One region of the Streptomyces sp. NPDC050433 genome, then DNA from elsewhere that is predicted to be linked to it. Evidence: riboswitches for the same ligand, from Rfam matches in the RefSeq annotation. Region 1 holds a riboswitch; each other region holds the start of a gene.
The links. A riboswitch is a leader RNA that binds a small molecule or an ion and turns the genes downstream of it on or off. The one in region 1 is predicted to bind cyclic di-AMP.
Positions count from the first base shown of each region.

Region 2: linked by a shared signal. The riboswitch ahead of ACIBLA_RS08930 (transglycosylase family protein) and the one ahead of ACIBLA_RS00945 (NlpC/P60 family protein) in region 1 are both predicted to bind cyclic di-AMP.
Region 3: linked by a shared signal. The riboswitch ahead of ACIBLA_RS04910 (LysM peptidoglycan-binding domain-containing M23 family metallopeptidase) and the one ahead of ACIBLA_RS00945 (NlpC/P60 family protein) in region 1 are both predicted to bind cyclic di-AMP.
Region 4: linked by a shared signal. The riboswitch ahead of ACIBLA_RS32545 (M23 family metallopeptidase) and the one ahead of ACIBLA_RS00945 (NlpC/P60 family protein) in region 1 are both predicted to bind cyclic di-AMP.

Region 1 is NZ_JBITIB010000001.1:184,442-188,791, forward strand. It holds gene ACIBLA_RS00940 (WD40 repeat domain-containing protein) at 1-413, shown strand, start outside; gene ACIBLA_RS00945 (NlpC/P60 family protein) at 389-1,570, opposite strand; cyclic di-AMP (ydaO/yuaA leader) riboswitch at 1,569-1,731, opposite strand; gene pcrA (DNA helicase PcrA) at 1,925-4,350, shown strand, end outside.
Region 2 is NZ_JBITIB010000005.1:209,290-213,639, forward strand. It holds gene ACIBLA_RS08920 (cytochrome P450) at 1-1,137, shown strand, start outside; gene ACIBLA_RS08925 (transglycosylase family protein) at 1,250-2,176, shown strand; cyclic di-AMP (ydaO/yuaA leader) riboswitch at 2,434-2,610, shown strand; gene ACIBLA_RS08930 (transglycosylase family protein) at 2,614-3,300, shown strand; gene eno (phosphopyruvate hydratase) at 3,487-4,350, shown strand, end outside.
Region 3 is NZ_JBITIB010000002.1:495,921-500,270, forward strand. It holds gene ACIBLA_RS04890 (aspartate aminotransferase family protein) at 1-919, shown strand, start outside; gene ACIBLA_RS04895 (helix-turn-helix domain-containing protein) at 998-1,648, shown strand; gene ACIBLA_RS04900 (DUF6126 family protein) at 1,702-1,884, shown strand; gene ACIBLA_RS04905 (tyrosine-protein phosphatase) at 1,921-2,724, opposite strand; cyclic di-AMP (ydaO/yuaA leader) riboswitch at 3,144-3,303, shown strand; gene ACIBLA_RS04910 (LysM peptidoglycan-binding domain-containing M23 family metallopeptidase) at 3,307-4,218, shown strand.
Region 4 is NZ_JBITIB010000036.1:16,698-21,047, reverse strand. It holds gene ACIBLA_RS32555 (MerR family transcriptional regulator) at 1-465, shown strand, start outside; gene ACIBLA_RS32550 (PP2C family protein-serine/threonine phosphatase) at 949-2,037, shown strand; cyclic di-AMP (ydaO/yuaA leader) riboswitch at 2,356-2,510, shown strand; gene ACIBLA_RS32545 (M23 family metallopeptidase) at 2,522-3,586, shown strand; gene ACIBLA_RS32540 (PrsW family intramembrane metalloprotease) at 3,624-4,350, opposite strand, start outside.

The DNA.
Region 1 (4,350 bases):
GGCTCCTCGCCGTCGGGGCGGACGGCAAGGACGACCCGGCGGTGTGCTCCCTGTCCCTGTTGCGACAGGCGGCATCGGCACCGACCCTCACGGCGGGTGAGCTGATACGTGCGGACCGGGCGCCCGACGGCATGATCGCCACCGACCCGATGTCGGTCATCACCGCGCGGGCGGTGTGGACCGCGAAGGGGCCGCTCGCGTTCATGTCGTCGGACGACGGGGATGTCCTGTTCGGCGACGACGGCCGCGTCCTGCGGTTGTCGTCCGGACCGAGCATCGCCGCCTTCACCCCCGACGGCCGCGCCCTGATCACCGTCGGGGGCGCCGAACAGGACGAGATGGACCCGATCGACGTCTGGTTCCTCGACGCCATGGACCCGGCCGCTGATCAGGCCGGGCGCACGCTCCCGTAGATCGGCATGTAGTAGATCGACTCCTCGCGCACGTTCGTGCCCGGCTTCGGCGCGTGGATCATCTTGCCGTCGCCGATGTAGATGCCGACGTGGCTGATGTCGTCGTAGAAGAACACCAGGTCGCCGGGGAGCAGGTCCGCGGTGGCGACGCGCGTGCCGACCTTCACCTGGTCCCAGGTCGTACGCGGCAGCTGCACGCCCGCCTCCTTCCAGGCGGCGGCCGTCAGCCCCGAGCAGTCGTACGAGCTGGGGCCGGTGGCGCCCCACACGTACGGCTTGCCGATCTGGGCGCGGGCGAAGGCGAGGACCTTCTCGGCCTTGGCCGCGTACGTACCGTCCGTGTCGCCCGAACCGGTGCCCGGGTCCGAGCCACCGCCGGTGGAGGGCTGCTGCTGCTCTTCCTGCCGCGCCGCCTCCTCCTGGCGCTTGCGCTCCGCCGCCGCCTCGGCCTCTTCCTTGGCCTTCGCCGCCGCCTTGCGGCGCGCCTCCTCCTCCTTCTTCCGCTCCAGCTCGGCGAGTCGCGCCTTCTCCTCGGCCGTCAGCTCCGCCAGCAGCGAGCGCGCCTCCGCGAGCTTGTTCTGGACCTTCTGCTTGCCCAGCTTGAGCGAGGCCTGCGACTCCGTGAGCGTCTCCAGGCTCTTCGTCGCCTTGGCGCGCTGCTTGGCCGCCGACCGCTGCTCCCTCTGGAAGTCCTCGACCGCCTCCTGCTGGCGCTCGGTCAGCCGGCTCATCAGCTGGGTCTGCTCGAAGTACGACTCCGGGCTGTCGGCGAACATCAGGGCGGCCGTGGGACCGACCGCGCCCGCGCGGTACTGCGCCGCCGCATACGTACCGAGGGAGCGCCGCGCCTCGTTCACCTTGTCGGCGCTCTTGGCGACGTCGTCCAGGACCTGCTCGACCGACTTGCGCTGCTTTTCGGTCGCTTCCTTCGCCTTGTTGTACTGCTGCGTCGCCGTACCGGCCTGCCGGTACAGGTCGTCGACCTTCTTCTGCACCTCTTCCACCGAGGGCTTGGGCTCGGCCGGCGCGGCGGTGGCGCTCTGCGTCGAGAGCAGCGTGACGGACGCGAGCGCGGCCGTCGTGAAACCGACGGCCGGTGTGTGCGCGCGCACCCCGGTGCGGGTGCGCGTTTTGCGATGCGACGCCAAGGCCGACATCTCCTTCCGTGGACCGCCTACCGGGTTAGCTGTCGGGTTCGGGCGGAACGGAAGGCTGCCCTACGGGCCTGGGACTACGGCCCGATTCACCCCGGTCGAACGTGGTGGGTCCCCGGTTCCGAACTCCCTTCACGGAAGCCCGGATTCGGCGCAGGCCGCCCGCCCGGCGCTGATCGCCGATGGAGTACGGACCGCCTCGGCAGGCACGCTAGCCAATCTGTGGTGCTGCTGTGAAGGATGATGGCCGATATGCCCGATACATTTTCGTGACCTTTCTCGCGAACGGTCGCGCGCACCCCCCGCGAGGCCATGTGGCGGCGGGCTGTCAGTGCGGCACCCTAGACTCAGGAAGCGATGAGCAGCCTCTTTGACGACAGCTTCCTGGCGGACCTCCAGCCCTCGGCCGAGGAGCCCCCGCCGCCACCCGAGGACACCGCTCCGGACCCCGACGACACCGCTCCGGAACAGGTGCCCGACGATCTCTTCGGAGGGAAGTTCGACGTGCCCCCGCCCAGGGATCCGTATCACCGCGACGGTGCCCCGCGCACGGTCGTGGACCCGGCGGCGCTGCTGGAGGGGCTGAACGAGGAGCAGCGCGCCGCCGTCGTGCACACCGGATCGCCGCTGCTCATCGTGGCCGGCGCCGGTTCGGGCAAGACTCGCGTGCTGACCCACCGGATCGCCCATCTGCTGGCGACCCGCAGCGTGCATCCGGGCGAAATACTGGCGATCACGTTCACCAACAAGGCCGCGGGCGAGATGAAGGAGCGCGTCGAGCAGCTCGTCGGACCGCGCGCGAACGCCATGTGGGTGATGACGTTCCACAGCGCCTGTGTGCGGATCCTGCGCCGCGAGTCGAAGCGGCTCGGCTTCACGTCCTCGTTCTCGATCTACGACGCGGCCGACTCCAAGCGGCTCATGGCCCTGGTCTGCCGCGATCTGGACCTCGACCCCAAGCGGCACCCCCCGAAGTCGTTCAGCGCGAAGATCTCGAATCTGAAGAACGAGCTGATCGACGAGGAGACCTTCGCCGGTCAGGCCACGGACCCCTTCGAGAAGACGCTGGCCGAGGCGTACCGGATGTATCAGGCGAGGCTGCGCGAGGCCAACGCCCTGGACTTCGACGACATCATCATGACGACGGTCCATCTGCTCCAGGCGTTCGGGGACGTCGCCGAGCACTACCGCCGCCGCTTCCGCCATGTGCTGGTGGACGAGTACCAGGACACCAACCACGCGCAGTACACCCTGGTGCGTGAGCTGGTCGGCCCCTCGGGCGAGGGATCCGACCCGGCCGAGCTGTGCGTCGTCGGTGACGCGGACCAGTCCATCTACGCCTTCCGGGGCGCCACGATCCGTAACATCCTCCAGTTCGAGGAGGACTACCCGGACGCGACGACGATCCTGCTGGAGCAGAACTACCGCTCCACACAGACGATCCTCAGCGCCGCCAACGCGGTCATCGAGCGCAACGAGAGCCGGCGCCCGAAGAATCTCTGGACGAACGCGGGCGCGGGCGCGCGGATCACCGGGTATGTGGCGGACACCGAGCACGACGAGGCGCAGTTCGTCGCCGACGAGATCGACCGTATGACCGACGCGTCGGAGGCCAAGGCGGGCGATGTCGCCGTCTTCTACCGGACGAACGCGCAGTCGCGTGTCTTCGAAGAGATCTTCATCCGCGTCGGCCTGCCCTACAAGGTCGTCGGCGGCGTGCGCTTCTACGAACGCAAGGAGGTCCGCGATGTGCTGGCCTATCTGCGCGTCCTCGCCAATCCGGAGGACAGCGTCCCGCTGCGCCGGATCCTGAACGTGCCCAAGCGCGGGATCGGCGACCGTGCCGAGGCGATGATCGACGCGCTCTCGGGGCGGGAGAAGATCTCCTTCGCGCAGGCGCTGCGCCGGGTGGACGAGGCGTACGGCATGGCGGCCCGCTCGTCGAACGCGGTGAAGCGCTTCAACACGCTGATGGAGGAGCTGCGTACGATCGTCGAGTCCGGCGCCGGTCCGGCGACCGTCCTGGAGGCCGTGCTGGAACGGACCGGCTATCTGGCGGAGTTGCAGGCGTCGACCGACCCGCAGGACGAGACGCGGATCGAGAACTTGCAGGAACTGGCCGCCGTGGCACTGGAGTTCGAGCAGGAGCGGGCTCAGGCGGCGGGTGCGGACGCGACGCCGGCCACGGACACGGCGCCGGCCACGGACGCGGGGGCTGACGCCGCCGCGACCGCCGCGACGACGTCCGGCACCCTCGCCGAGTTCCTGGAGCGGGTCGCGCTCGTCGCCGACTCCGACCAGATCCCCGACGAGGACGAGGACGGCTCCGGTGTCATCACGCTGATGACGCTGCACACCGCGAAAGGGCTGGAGTTCCCCGTCGTCTTCCTGACCGGCATGGAGGACGGCGTCTTCCCGCACATGCGCGCGCTCGGCCAGGCGAAGGAGTTGGAGGAGGAGCGCAGGCTGGCGTACGTGGGCATCACCCGCGCCCGCGAACGGCTCTATCTGACCCGCTCCTCGATGCGCAGCGCGTGGGGCCAGCCCTCGTACAACCCGCCGTCGCGCTTCCTGGAGGAGATTCCGGGCGAGCATCTGGAGTGGAAGCGCACCGGCCCGATGGCCGCCCCGGCAGGACCGACGTCCGGTGTCGCGTCCGCGCTGTCCACCTCCCGCACCCGGTCGGGCCCCGCGGGCTTCGCCACCCGGCGCGCGACGGAGAAACCGGTCATCTCGCTCGCGGTGGGAGACCGGGTCACGCACGACCAGTTCGGGCTCGGGAC
Region 2 (4,350 bases), on a different contig from region 1:
CTGCCGAGCGGGGTCGACGCGTGGCTCGTGACCCGGTACGTGGACGCCAAGCGGGCGCTCGCCGATCCGCGGCTCTCCAAGAATCCCGTGCATCACGCCGAGCAGGCGCACGCCAAGGGGAAGACGGGGATTCCGGGGGAGCGCGGTGCGGAGTTGATGACGCATCTGCTGAACATCGATCCGCCCGACCACACCCGGCTGCGGCGGCTGGTGTCGCAGGCGTTCACACCCCGGCGGGTGGCCGAATTCGCGCCCCGCGTAAAGGAGTTGACGGACGGTCTGATCGACGCGTTCGCGGCGAAGTGGGAGGCCGACCTGATCCATGACTTCGCCTTTCCGCTGCCCATCTACGCGATCTGCGATCTGCTCGGCGTGCCGCGCGAGGACCAGGACGACTTCCGCGACTGGGCCGGGATGATGATCCGGCACGGTGGCGGGCCGCGCGGTGGTGTCGCGCGGTCCGTGAAGAAGATGCGGGGGTATCTCGCCGAACTGATCCACCGCAAAAGGGACGACCCCGGCGACGATCTGATCTCCGGTCTGATCCGCGCGAGCGACCACGGCGAGCACCTCACCGAGAACGAGGCCGCCGCGATGGCGTTCATCCTCCTCTTCGCGGGGTTCGAAACGACCGTGAATTTGGTGGGTAACGGGGTGTATGCCCTACTTCGTCACCCCGACCAGCGTGAGCGCCTTCAGCGCTCCCTCCGCGCCGGCGAGACGGATCTGCTCGCGACCGGCGTCGAGGAACTGCTGCGTTACGACGGGCCGGTGGAGCTGGCCACCTGGCGCTACGCCACCGAGCCCGTCCAACTCGGCGGGCAGAGCGTCGCGGTGGGCGACCCCGTCCTCGTCGTACTCGCCGCCGCCGACCGCGATCCGGACCGGTTCGCCGATCCCGACCGGCTCGACCTGTCGCGTAGTGACAACAAACACCTCGGCTACGGCCACGGCATCCACTACTGTCTCGGCGCACCGCTCGCCCGGCTGGAGGGGCAGACCGCCCTCGGGACGCTGCTGACTCGTCTGCCCGACTTGCGACTTGCGGTCGATCCATCCGAATTGCGGTGGCGTGGTGGGTTGATCATGCGTGGACTGCGCACGCTCCCGGTGCGGTTCACAGCGGTGAGTGACTGACGAAACGTCAGCACTGTGACTTTCACGTGATCTACGCTGCATCGACTTGTGACAGGCGTTCGAGTACGGCTACGTTCACGACCGTCTCACCAGTCTCACGGAAGGCAACCGCATGCGCTCCGGGAATGGCCGGCACCGTCGGCCCCGTCAGGCTCCTGCCCTCGTCGTCGCGGCAGGGGTGACAGGCTCGGCGATCGCCATCCCGTTGCTCGGCGCGACCGGCGCGAGTGCGGCCGACGCCTCCACCTGGGACCGCGTCGCCGAGTGCGAGAGCGGCGGCATGTGGAGCGCCGACCTCGGCAACGGGTACTACGGCGGGCTCCAGATCTCGCAGGAGACCTGGGACGACTTCGGCGGTACGGCGTACGCCCCCACCGCCGACCAGGCCAGCCGCAGCCAGCAGATCGCCGTGGCCGAGAAGATCCTCGCCGAGCAGGGGCCGAGCGCGTGGCCGACCTGTGCGCTGGTGACCGGGCTCACGGCGGAGAAGGGCGGGGACGCGGATACGGACGCGGATACGGCTCCGGACAGCGAGGCCACCGAGACGCCCGACGAGTCCGAGCCCAGCGAAGAGGCCGTGCTGCCTCCGGCTCCCGAGTCGACTCCGTCGTCCGGGCAGTTCGGCCGCGACTCCGCCTCCGGCGCCGACAAGCCGAGCGCGAAGCCCAGTACCGAGCCCAGCACGGGACAGGGCAAGCACCGTGGCGAACCGGCCCCCGAGTCGAGCGGGTCGGCCGACACCGGCACCGGCGCCGAGGCCTCGGACGGATCGGCCGAAGCAGGCAAGTCGGGTGAGTCTGACGAAGCCCGCGAAAGTGGCCGCCATGCCTCACGAGGTGACGGTTCGACGCGCGACGGCGACGCCGACGACGGCTCGTACACCGTCCGCACCGGTGACAATCTCTGGGCCATCGCGGACGAGCAGAAGGTGGAGGGCGGCTGGCCCGCGCTCTACGAGGCGAACCGCGAGGTCGTAGGCTCCGACGCCGACCTCATCCTGCCGGGCCAGAGCCTCGATCTGACCGTGAAGCAGGGGTAGTTAAGCCGCCTATGTCCGGACCTGCGTAAGTGAGACAAGGGTCTCTTCGACCCAACTGGCGCCGCCGGACGGCCAACTCGCCCCGCTCTCGCCCGACCTGCGTAAACAGAGGTTTCCTCGGGGCGAGATGGGCGAATCATCCCGGATGTTCCTCCTTTGAACATCCGGGATGTCTGTGTTTACGGTCTTAACCGCTCGCACCGCGGGCACCGTCGACCGTCACGCCGAATCCTGCCGTCGGTCGGGGGGAGTAGTCGTCGCGTCAAGCGCCGAAGGCAGGAGCGGGGGACCCAAAGGTAAGTGCCGGTCACGACGGCCGGCTCGGGGTGCAGCCGTGTGCAGGGGGACGTGAAGGCGTTCTCGGGTCGCACGGCCGGGCAACTCACTTGGCCCGAACCCGACAGCTCACCTCGCAGGCGTCGGTGAGGAGATCTCGCATGCTGTTTTCCAGCGCGTCCGGCAAGGGCAAGCACCGCCGTCCGTCCAAGGCCGCCCGTTACGCCACGCTCGCCGGCATCACCGGTGCCGCCGTCGCGGCCCCGCTGATCGGCGCCACCTCCGCCTCCGCGGCCACCACCGCCGAGTGGGACGCCGTCGCCCAGTGCGAGTCCGGCGGCAACTGGTCGATCAACACCGGCAACGGCTACTTCGGCGGTCTCCAGTTCTCCGCCTCCACCTGGGCCGCGTACGGCGGCAACGCCTTCGCCTCCAGCGCCGACCAGGCCTCGAAGTCCCAGCAGATACAGATCGCCGAGAAGGTCCTGGCCGGCCAGGGCAAGGGTGCCTGGCCGAGCTGTGGCGTGGGCCTGTCCAACGCCGCGAACGACGCCGGTTCGGCCGACGACGCCCCGAAGGCCGCCCCGGAGCAGTCCGCGCCGAAGGCCGCCCCGAAGAAGCAGGCCGCCCCGCGCGCCGAGCAGGAGCAGCCCGCCTCCCGCACCGAGACCCGCGGCCCGGTCAAGAAGGGCGACGGCGAGTACAAGGTCAAGGCCGGCGACACCCTCTCCGGGATCGCCGAGACCAAGAAGGTCGAAGGCGGCTGGAAGAAGCTCTTCGAGCTGAACAAGGACATCGTCGAGGACGCCGACGAGATCTTCCCGGGCCAGCAGCTGCACCTGAGCTGACCCTTCCCCACCTAGGTCCGCCCGGCCCACCGGACCGAATGCTCGGACATTCATGGCTGAACGGGCATTCAGGACTCTTTTCGTCCCAGCGGGCGGGCATCTGCCGACCGCCGACCGGGAGCCGGTTAGGCTCATGCCGCAAGGCCAATGAGACCCTGCACTCCACGCGTCACATCCCAGAAGGAGATGCTCGTGCCGTCCATCGACGTCGTCGTAGCCAGGGAAATCCTTGACTCCCGAGGCAACCCAACGGTCGAGGTCGAGGTCGGCCTCGACGACGGCAGCACCGGCCGTGCTGCTGTCCCCTCCGGTGCGTCCACCGGTGCGTTCGAGGCCCTTGAGCTCCGCGACGGTGACCAGAACCGCTACCAGGGCAAGGGAGTCGAGAAGGCGGTCCTCGCCGTCATCGAGCAGATCGGCCCGGAGCTGGTCGGTTACGACGCCACCGAGCAGCGCCTGATCGACCAGGCGATGTTCGACCTGGACGCCACGCCCGACAAGTCCTCGCTCGGCGCCAACGCCATCCTCGGTGTCTCCCTGGCCGTGGCGCACGCCGCCTCCGAGGCTTCGGATCTGCCGCTGTTCCGCTACCTCGGCGGCCCGAACGCGCACCTGCTGCCCGTCCCGATGATGAACATCCTCAACGGCGGTTCGCACGCCGACTCCAACGTGGACATCCAGGAGTTCATGATCGCGCCGATCGGCGCCGAGTCGTTCTCCGAGGCCCTGCGCTGGGGTGCCGAGGTCTACCACACGCTGAAGAAGGTCCTGAAGGAGAAGGGGCTCTCCACCGGCCTCGGCGACGAGGGCGGCTTCGCGCCGAACCTGGAGTCCAACCGCGCCGCGCTCGACCTGATCCTGGTGGCCATCAAGGAAGCCGGTTACGCGCCGGGCAAGGACATCGCGCTCGCGCTCGACGTGGCGGCCTCCGAGTTCTACAAGGACGGCTCCTACGAGTTCGAGGGCAAGTCCCGCTCGGCCGCCGAGATGACCGAGTACTACGAGGAGCTTGTCGCCTCGTACCCGCTGGTCTCCATCGAGGACCCGCTC
Region 3 (4,350 bases), on a different contig from region 1:
CACCGGCTCGCTCTCCGTCAACGGCGAGGACGGCTTCCGCGACGGCTTCGCGCCGCTGCTCCCCGACACCGCGCTCGAGATCGGTGATCTCGACGCGCTGGAGCGGGAGTTGAAGCGAGGCGACGTCGCCGGGTTCGTCGTCGAACCGATCCAGGGCAAGGGCGTGAACGCGACACCGCCCGGCTTCCTGCGGGCCGCACAGGAGTTGCTGCGTCGGCACAAGGCGCTGCTCATCGCCGACGAGGTGCAGAGCGGGCTCGGCAGGACCGGCGACTTCTACGCGTACCAGCACGAGGAAGGCGTCGAGCCGGACCTGGTGTGTGTGGCGAAGGCGCTCTCCGGCGGCTATGTGCCGGTCGGCGCGACCCTCGGCAGGGACTGGATCTTCAAGAAGGTCTACTCCTCGATGGACCGGGTGCTGGTCCACTCGGCCAGCTTCGGATCCAACGCGCAGGCGATGGCGGCGGGCCTGGCCGTCCTGTCGGTGATCGAGGACGAGCAGATCGTCGCCAACGCCCGCGCGACCGGTGATCTGCTGCGGTCGCGGCTGGCCGCGCTGGTCGACCGGTACGAGCTGCTGAGCGAGGTGCGCGGCCGGGGGCTGATGATCGGCATCGAATTCGGGCGGCCGACGTCGATCGGGCTGCGGAGCCGATGGGCGATGCTCCAGGCGGCCCGGAAGGGTCTCTTCGCGCAGATGGTCGTGGTGCCGCTGCTCCAGAAGCACCGCATCCTCACGCAGGTCTCGGGGGACCACCTCGAAGTGATCAAACTGATTCCGCCGCTGACCATCGGTGAACCGGAGGTCGACCGCTTCATGACGGCCTTCACGGCCGTGATGGACGACGCGCACAGCGGCGGCGGGCTGATGTGGGACTTCGGCAGAACCCTGGTGAAGCAGGCCATCGCCAACCGGTGAGCGGGGAAGGCGCCGATGTCGGTTTGCCTCTGAGGCAAGGAATTTGCCTCAGAGGAAAATCACTGGCGCAATGGAGCCATGAACCACCCCGCAGCAGCCTCTGAGCACACGAGCCCCGAGCCCCACGCCACCGACGCCACGGCGGACGACCTGCCGGACGTCGCCCCCCGGCTGCGAGAACTGCGGCACGGCCGGGGCCTCACATTGGAGGCCGCCGCCGGCCGGGCCGGGCTCTCCCCGGCCCACCTCTCCCGGCTGGAGACCGGGCGGCGCCAGCCCTCACTGCCGATGCTGCTCGGTCTGGCCCGCGTCTACGGTACGACGGTCTCCGAGCTGCTCGGCGAGGAGCCGCCCGAGCGCGATCCCGTCATCCGAGCCGCGCGGGCGGAACCCGTGGAGGCCGACGGCTGGATCTACCGCCAGGCGGGCAGCTCGTCCGGCCGCGCGATGCAGCCGCTGCGGGTGACGGTGCCGTACGGGGCGCAGGGCGACCTCGTCCGCGTCCATCCGGGGGAGGAGTGGATCCATGTCCTTCAGGGGCGGCTGCGGCTGGGCCTCGGGGACGCCGTCCATGTGCTCGATCCGGGGGACAGCGCCCACTTCGACTCGACGACACCGCACCGCCTCGCGGCGGCCGGTCCCGGCGGCACCGAGTTGCTGTTCGTACACACCCTGCTGACCAGCCCGGTCGCCGAGCTGTGCCTGCCGGGCGGGGCCCACCGCCGCTGAGACGGCGTCAGCTCCGACCAGAACACCTCCACCAGATCAGAGAGGCCTTCGCCGTGCCCGAGAACCCACCCGAGCAGCGCCAGGAGCCGTCGCCCGAGGCGTCGCCCGCCGAGTCGGTCATGGATGAGGAGAGCAACTTCCCGCGCGGCCTCGCCCTCCGGCTGTTCATCTACCTGGTGGCCGGCCACGCGGTCGCCGGGTTCCTCTGGCTGCTCTTCGAGGCGGGCGCCAAGTGAGCCCGCCAAGTGAGCCCTGGTAGTCCCTCGTAGGTCCTAGCCTTCGTCCACGAGACGTGCCCGCAGCCGCTCGCGCGCCTCGTCCGTCAGCCCCAAGCCGTCCGCGAGATAGCGGTCGACGCTGCCCCACGTCTCCTCCATCGTCGTGAACGCCGTTTCGAGGTACGCGGCGCGCGCGTCGAAAAGCGGGGCCAGCAACTCCAGGACCTCCGGCGAAGTCCCCTCGGGCGACGGGTCGCCGCGGCGCACCAGGTACCTGCGGTGCGGGTCGTTGGACTTCAGATAGTCGGCCTCGATCGCGTCCCGCTCCACGCCCACGGCAAGCAGCGACACCGCGATGGAGAGCCCCGCCCTGTCCTTGCCCGCCGCGCAGTGCATCAGGGCGGGCAGGCTCTCCTCGGCCAGCGCGTGCAGCACCTGCCGGTGCTCGGCGGTGCGGTCCAGGATGATCGAACGGTACGAAGCGGACATCCGGGCCACGCCCTTGCCGTCCGCGAGGATCGACCGCAGCTGATCGAGATCGCCGTGGCGGACCATCTTCCAGAACTCGGTCCCGTCGGCCGGGTCGGTGAGCGGAATGTTCACATTGCGTACGCCGACCAGCTCCACGTCCAGGCCGTCGAGCTTCTGGTCGGCCGCGTTGCGGAAGTCGAAGACCGTGTGCAGCCCCAGCGACGTCAGGAACGCCGTGTCCTCGGGGGTGGCGTGCGCGAGGTGGCCGCTGCGGAAGAGTCGTCCGTACCGTACGAGCCGCCCGTCGACGGTCGGCAGACCGCCCACGTCGCGGAAGTTCCGGACACCGGCCAGCTCGGGCTCGGCCGGCGGGACCTGCTGCGGCACGTCGTGCGTCACGTGGGCTCCTCCGCGTTTGCGGTCGGCGCTGGTCGCCGACGCTGTCGCTGTCGCGCTCCGACTTTACGACATGGGGTCTTGCGGAAATGACCTCACGAATAGGGCTTCTGTCCGTATTGGGTGATTGTGTATAACGTGCCCTGATCGCAGGGGGGATGGGGGTAGATCGTCCTCGGTTGGTGAGCCAGATCATATCCGTGACGGTGTGTGGCGGCGTCCGGAAGGGGAATTGGGACGGCGCACGGAATTCGAAGATCCGTAATCCACGCAGGGTGACCGCTCGAGGCGGCCGATATTCGAGGGTGGATTGCCGAGGAATACCAACGGCTTGTACCGGTCGGCCCACCCGGATTACGGTCACCGCAATCCGAGCGGATCGCCGAATCCTGCCGCCGTTCGGAATCCGCATCCACCCAGCACTCATCCATGTGTGGCAGGAGCGGGGGACCCAGGTAGAACGCCGGTCCGGATATCCGGACGGCTTGGGGTGAAGTCGCGTCTCCGCGCGGCCGGGCATCTCCAGCCCGAACCCGACAGCTCACCTCGTAGGCGCCGGAGAAGGAAATCGCCATGCCCGCAAAGGGTAAGCACCGCCGTCCGAGGACCAACCCGATCACGCGCGGAATTGTCGCCGCCGGAGCGGGTGGCGCGGTCATCGCCATTCCGCTCATCGGTGCCACAGGCGCCCACGCCGCCGAGCAGACCGCCGCCGCCCCGTCCGCCGCGCACGCCGCTTCCGCCGCGCAGACGGCCCAGCAGGCCGCCGCCGCCAAGACCGTGAAGACGTACTCAGTCACCGCGGGCGACTACCTCGCCAAGATCGCCGAGACGCAGAAGGTCAGCGGCGGCTGGCAGAAGCTGTACGAGGACAACCGCGAGGCCGTCGGTGACGACCCGTCGCTGATCCATCCGGGCCTGAAGCTCACCATCGGCGCCAAGGCCACGGCGGACTCCGAGGGCAAGGCCGAGGCCACCCCGAAGAAGAAGGCCGCGCCCAAGAAGAAGGCCGCTCCCGCGAAGCCCGCCCCGAAGGCCGACACCACGGCGAACCAGCCGGCGGCGCAGAGCAACAGCTCCGGCTACACCGCCCCCGTCGACGGAGCGACCACCACCACCGCCTACCGCGCGGCCGGCGGCAGCTGGGCCAGCGGCTACCACACCGGCGTGGACTTCGCGGCCTCGTCGGGCACCACCGTCAAGGCGGTCGGCCCCGGCACCGTCGTCTCGGCCGGCTGGGCCGGGTCGTACGGCAACGAGGTCGTCATCCAGCACGAGGACGGCCAGTACTCGCAGTACGCCCACCTCTCCTCGCTCAGCGTCTCGGCGGGCCAGAGTGTCGGCGGCGGCGACCAGATCGGCCTCTCCGGTTCCACCGGCAATTCCACCGGTCCGCACCTGCACTTCGAGATCCGCACCGGTCCGAGTTACGGCTCCGACGTCGACCCGCTGGCGTACCTGCGCGAGCACGGCGTTTCTCTCTGAGCCCTTCGCAATAGGTCGTGGGGGGGGCCCCCGCGGGCCGCCCCCCACCGGATGAGGAATGAAGGCGGGGGGCAATTTTGAACGGGGGGGCCCGGGACCAAAACCCGGCCACAAATTTAAGCGGTGGGGGGC
Region 4 (4,350 bases), on a different contig from region 1:
CGTCTCATCGCGTCGGTGCGGACCACTCTCCACAAGACCGAGAGGGGAGAACAGCTCATGGCCGAGGAAATTCTCGACGGCTTCGATCACACCCGCTACGAGCAGGAGGTGACCGAGCGGTGGGGCCGGAAGGCGTACGAGGAGGGAGACCGCTGGTGGCGGTCGCTGAGCGAGAGCGAGCGCGAGGAGTTCAAGGACCGGCACGAGAACATCGCCCGCGACTGGGGGCAGGCCAAGAAGGACGGTCTCGCCGCCGACAGCGACGAGGCGCAGGCCATCGCCCGCAGGCACTGCGAGTGGCTGTCCGCCACGACGAGTCCCACCAGGTCGTACGTCATCGGCGTCACCGCCATGTACGTCGACGACCCGCGCTTCGGCCGCAACTACGACACCCACGCGGAGGGCACGGCCGTCCTCGTACGGGACGCGATGAAGGTGTACGCCGAGCGGCACCTCACCGACTGACCCGCTGCCACTCGGGCGCGCCCGCGTCGCGCCGGGCGGCTGCCCGTCGATAGCCCAGTCGGTCGTCGGCGGGTAGCCGCTCCGCGCGTGAGGGGCCAGCCTGGGGAGGGTGCGGTACCGTCCGCAGCCGTCGACGCACGGGGCAGGAGACCACTGGTGGGGCGCCTGAGAGACAGTGGAGACGACGGGTCGGCGGGCGGCGGGAGCGACGACCGTCCCGCCGGGAGTGTCGACCGCCGTCCCCGCCTGTCCAGCAGGCTCCGCGGTTTCAGTAACAGAGTCCGGCACGGGGTCCGGCACGGGGTCCGGCGCGGCTTCCAGCGCGCCGATACCGACCTCCGCGAGGCCGACTCGCCTTCGGACGCCTCCACCTGGAGCAACTCGCGTCAGGGCGACAGGCTCCCCGCGGGCTTCGGCTCCGAGGACCCCCGCCCGGTCGGGCGGCGGCGCGGCCGGCACGCCGCCCGACCGGCGAATCGGTTCGTGGAGATCCTGCCCGGTCTGATCATCGTGGTGGCGATCATCCTGGACCAATCGACCCCGGCAGCCATCACCGCTTCCCCGCTCTTCTCGGCGGCGCCGCTGGTCGCAGCCCCGTTTTTCTCGTTCGCGCGTACCCTCCTCGTCGGCATCGTGTCGATCGCCGCCATCATCGGGCTGTACTTCTACAACAACAGGGTGGCCGCGATCGTGACGATCACCGAGTTGCTGACCGTCTTCACGGTCTCCGTCCTCGCGCTGGCCATCAACGGTGTCGTACGCCGGAGCGGCGAGCGCCTGGCCTCGGCACGGGTCATCGCCGAGGCGGCCCAGCGCGCCGTCCTGCCGACGCCGGCCCCCCGGATAGGCGGTCTGCACATCGCCGCGCGGTACGAGGCCGCGGAGAAGGGCGCGTTCATCGGCGGTGACCTGTTCGCCGTCCAGGACACGGAGCACGGGGTACGGCTGGTGGTCGGCGATGTCCGCGGCAAGGGGATGGGCGCCGTCGAGACCGTGGCCGTCATCATCGGCGCGTTCCGGGAAGCCGCCGAGCAGGAGCGGTCGCTCGAAGGGGTCGCGCAGCGGCTGGAGCGGGCGCTGGCGCGCGAAGGCACCCGGCGCAGCGGGATCGATCTGTTCGAGGGCTTCACCACCGCCGTACTGGCCGAGATCCCGCACGCCGCGGGCACGGTGCGCGTGGTCAACCGCGGGCACCCGGAGCCGCTGCTGCTCGCGCCCGACGGCGGACTGACCGTGCTGGCCACCACAGAACCGGCGCTGCCGCTCGGGATGGGGGAGCTGGGGACCTGGCCGGACCGCGCCGACGAGATGCCCTACCTGTCCGGGGCGACGCTGCTCCTCTACACGGACGGGCTCACCGAGGCGCGCAACGCGGCGGGCGTCTTCTACAACCCGCGCGAACGGCTCGCGGGACGAATCTTCCCCGGCCCCGACGAACTGCTGGAGGCGGTCGTCGGGGACGTACGGCTGCACACCGGCGGCGCCACCACGGACGACATGGCGCTGCTCGCCGTCACCCGGCCCACCGAGAGGCAGCCGGAGCGGCGCCGGACGATGCCGGTCGTGCCGTGAATCCCGTCTTCTCGCGGCCTTTTCACTATCTCCGCGCGGTCTCCGCGCGACTCCGCGCGGTGCGCCGTCATCTCGCCCGCCACGCTGCGTAGTTGAAGCGCATCACTCCGCATAACATTTGACGCACCGTCAGGTCGACTGTGTGATCCCACACGGTCCGAAGGGCGATCAACTCGCCCGACTCCGCCCGCTTGTGTCCTGGTTGATCCGGGCCGCGATCGCTAACGATCACCCGGAACAGCTTGGAATAAGCCCCGGTCGTCTATTAACGTTCGATAACGCAGCGCGGTTGTCCCAGCCGTCGAAAGAGACGGCACCGTGCTGCACGCGCCGAATTCCGCAAGGAAACCGGGGAACCACCAATTGGGGTGAATCGGGCGTCACTTGCTGCCTCGTGCGGCGAGCAGCGCTCGTAGGAGACCTTCCTGCTCCGAACCCGTCAGCTAACCCGGTAGGCGAGAAGGAAGGAAAGGAGAGCGCCTCAGTGGCGTCCAACAGGCCTGCCCCCGAAGCCTCAGTCCCGCTCCATTTCGGCCCCGGAAGCCGGTTCGACGGCACCGATCGAGCCGACGGCGAGGTGAACAGGGACTGGGAGGAGTGGAATCCCACCGCGGAGTCCGTCCGTCCCGTACGCGGCAAGCACCGTGTCGCCAAGCAGCGCAACGCTCTCGCCCGCAGCTCCACGGTCCTCGGCGTGGGCGTCATCGCCGCGGTCGGCGCGGGAGGCATCGCCTCCGCCCAGGACAAGCCCGCGGTCTCGATATCACTTCCCGACTCGATCTCGGACAATCTCCCCGACGCCAAGTCCCTTCCCGGCGTCGGGTCTTTCATGTCCGGCGGCGACAAGAAGAGCGACGAGACACCCTCCCCGCTGACCACGGCGGGCCTCACCGCCGCCGACGCGCAGCAGGGCACCACCGACTCCGGCGAGGCGCTGCGCGCCCGCATCCTCCAGCAGGCGGAGCAGCAGCAGGCCGAGGCCGACGCGGCCCAGAAGGCGAGCGTCGAGGCCGCCGCCGCTCAGAAGGCCGCGGCGGAGGCCAAGAAGCAGCAGACCGAGGCCGAGGCGAAGGCCGCCGAGGAGAGGCGCAAGGCGAAGGAAGCGGCCGAGGCCAAGGCCGAGCAGGAGCGCCTGGAGAAGCTGGCCGCCAGCTTCTCGCTCCCCACCTCCTCGTACACGCTCACCTCCACCTACGGCCAGGCCGGCTCCATGTGGTCCTCCGGCCAGCACACCGGCCTGGACTTCGCCGCGTCGGCGGGCACGCCCACCAAGGCCGTTCACAGCGGCACCGTCAAGTCGGCGGGCTGGTCGGGGTCGTACGGCTACCGCGTGGTGCTGGAGCTGGAGGACGGTACGGAGATCTGGTACGCCCACCTGTCCTCGATGACCGTCGGCGTCGGCCAGAAGGTCACCACCGGCGAGACCGTCGGGCGCGTGGGAGCCACCGGCAATGTCACCGGCGCGCACCTGCACCTGGAGGTCCACACCGCGGGCGGCAGCGGGATCGACCCGATGAGCTGGCTGCGCAGCAAGGGCCTCACGCCCTGAAGCCCGTCATGAATCCCGCCCTGAACTCTCCGGCTCTCTAGCTCCGATACGGGTTGTAGCCGCCGTAGTCGATGTACGGCGGCGGCGTCCACACCCGCCCCGTCGCCCGCGCCGCGTACGCCAGCGCGGGCGACGCCATTTCCCGGCGCTGCCACAGGTGGTGCAGCAACTCCTGCTCGCGCTCGACGAAGTCCGGGCCCGCGGTGCCGCGCCCCGCCCGGTGGCGCAGGAACGCCAGAGCGGTCGCGAACGCCTGGTACTCGCCGACCGCGCGGGCCGCCGACGGCCCGTACGTACGGCCCGCCATGTCGCGTGCCATCGAGCGCGCCCGCATCGAGGACAGCGCGAGCGGTTCGGTCTCCGCGAGCCAGCCGGCCGCCGCGTACGCGGGCAACTCGTCCGCGACCGTGCGCAGTTCGCGCTGTCGGCTCCATATCGCCAGCCAGGTCAGCAGGGCGAAGGCGGGGAGCATGAAGGCCGCGTACACCGCGTAGAAGCCGTACGGGCCGAACAGCGACGTGGAGCCGTTCCACAGCGCGTGCACGCCCATGGCCAGCACGAGGCCGAGCACCGGCAGCAGCCAACGGCGCACGCGCTGGCGGCGGGTGGCGAGGGCGGCCATGCCGAAGCCGATGCCCGTCAGGACCGTGAAGAGGGGATGCGCGAACGGCGACATCACCACCCGTACGAAGAAGGTCGCCGCGGTCACCGACGCGAGGCCCGAGTTGCCGATCTGCTGGTCCTCACCGAAGGCGCTGCCGAGA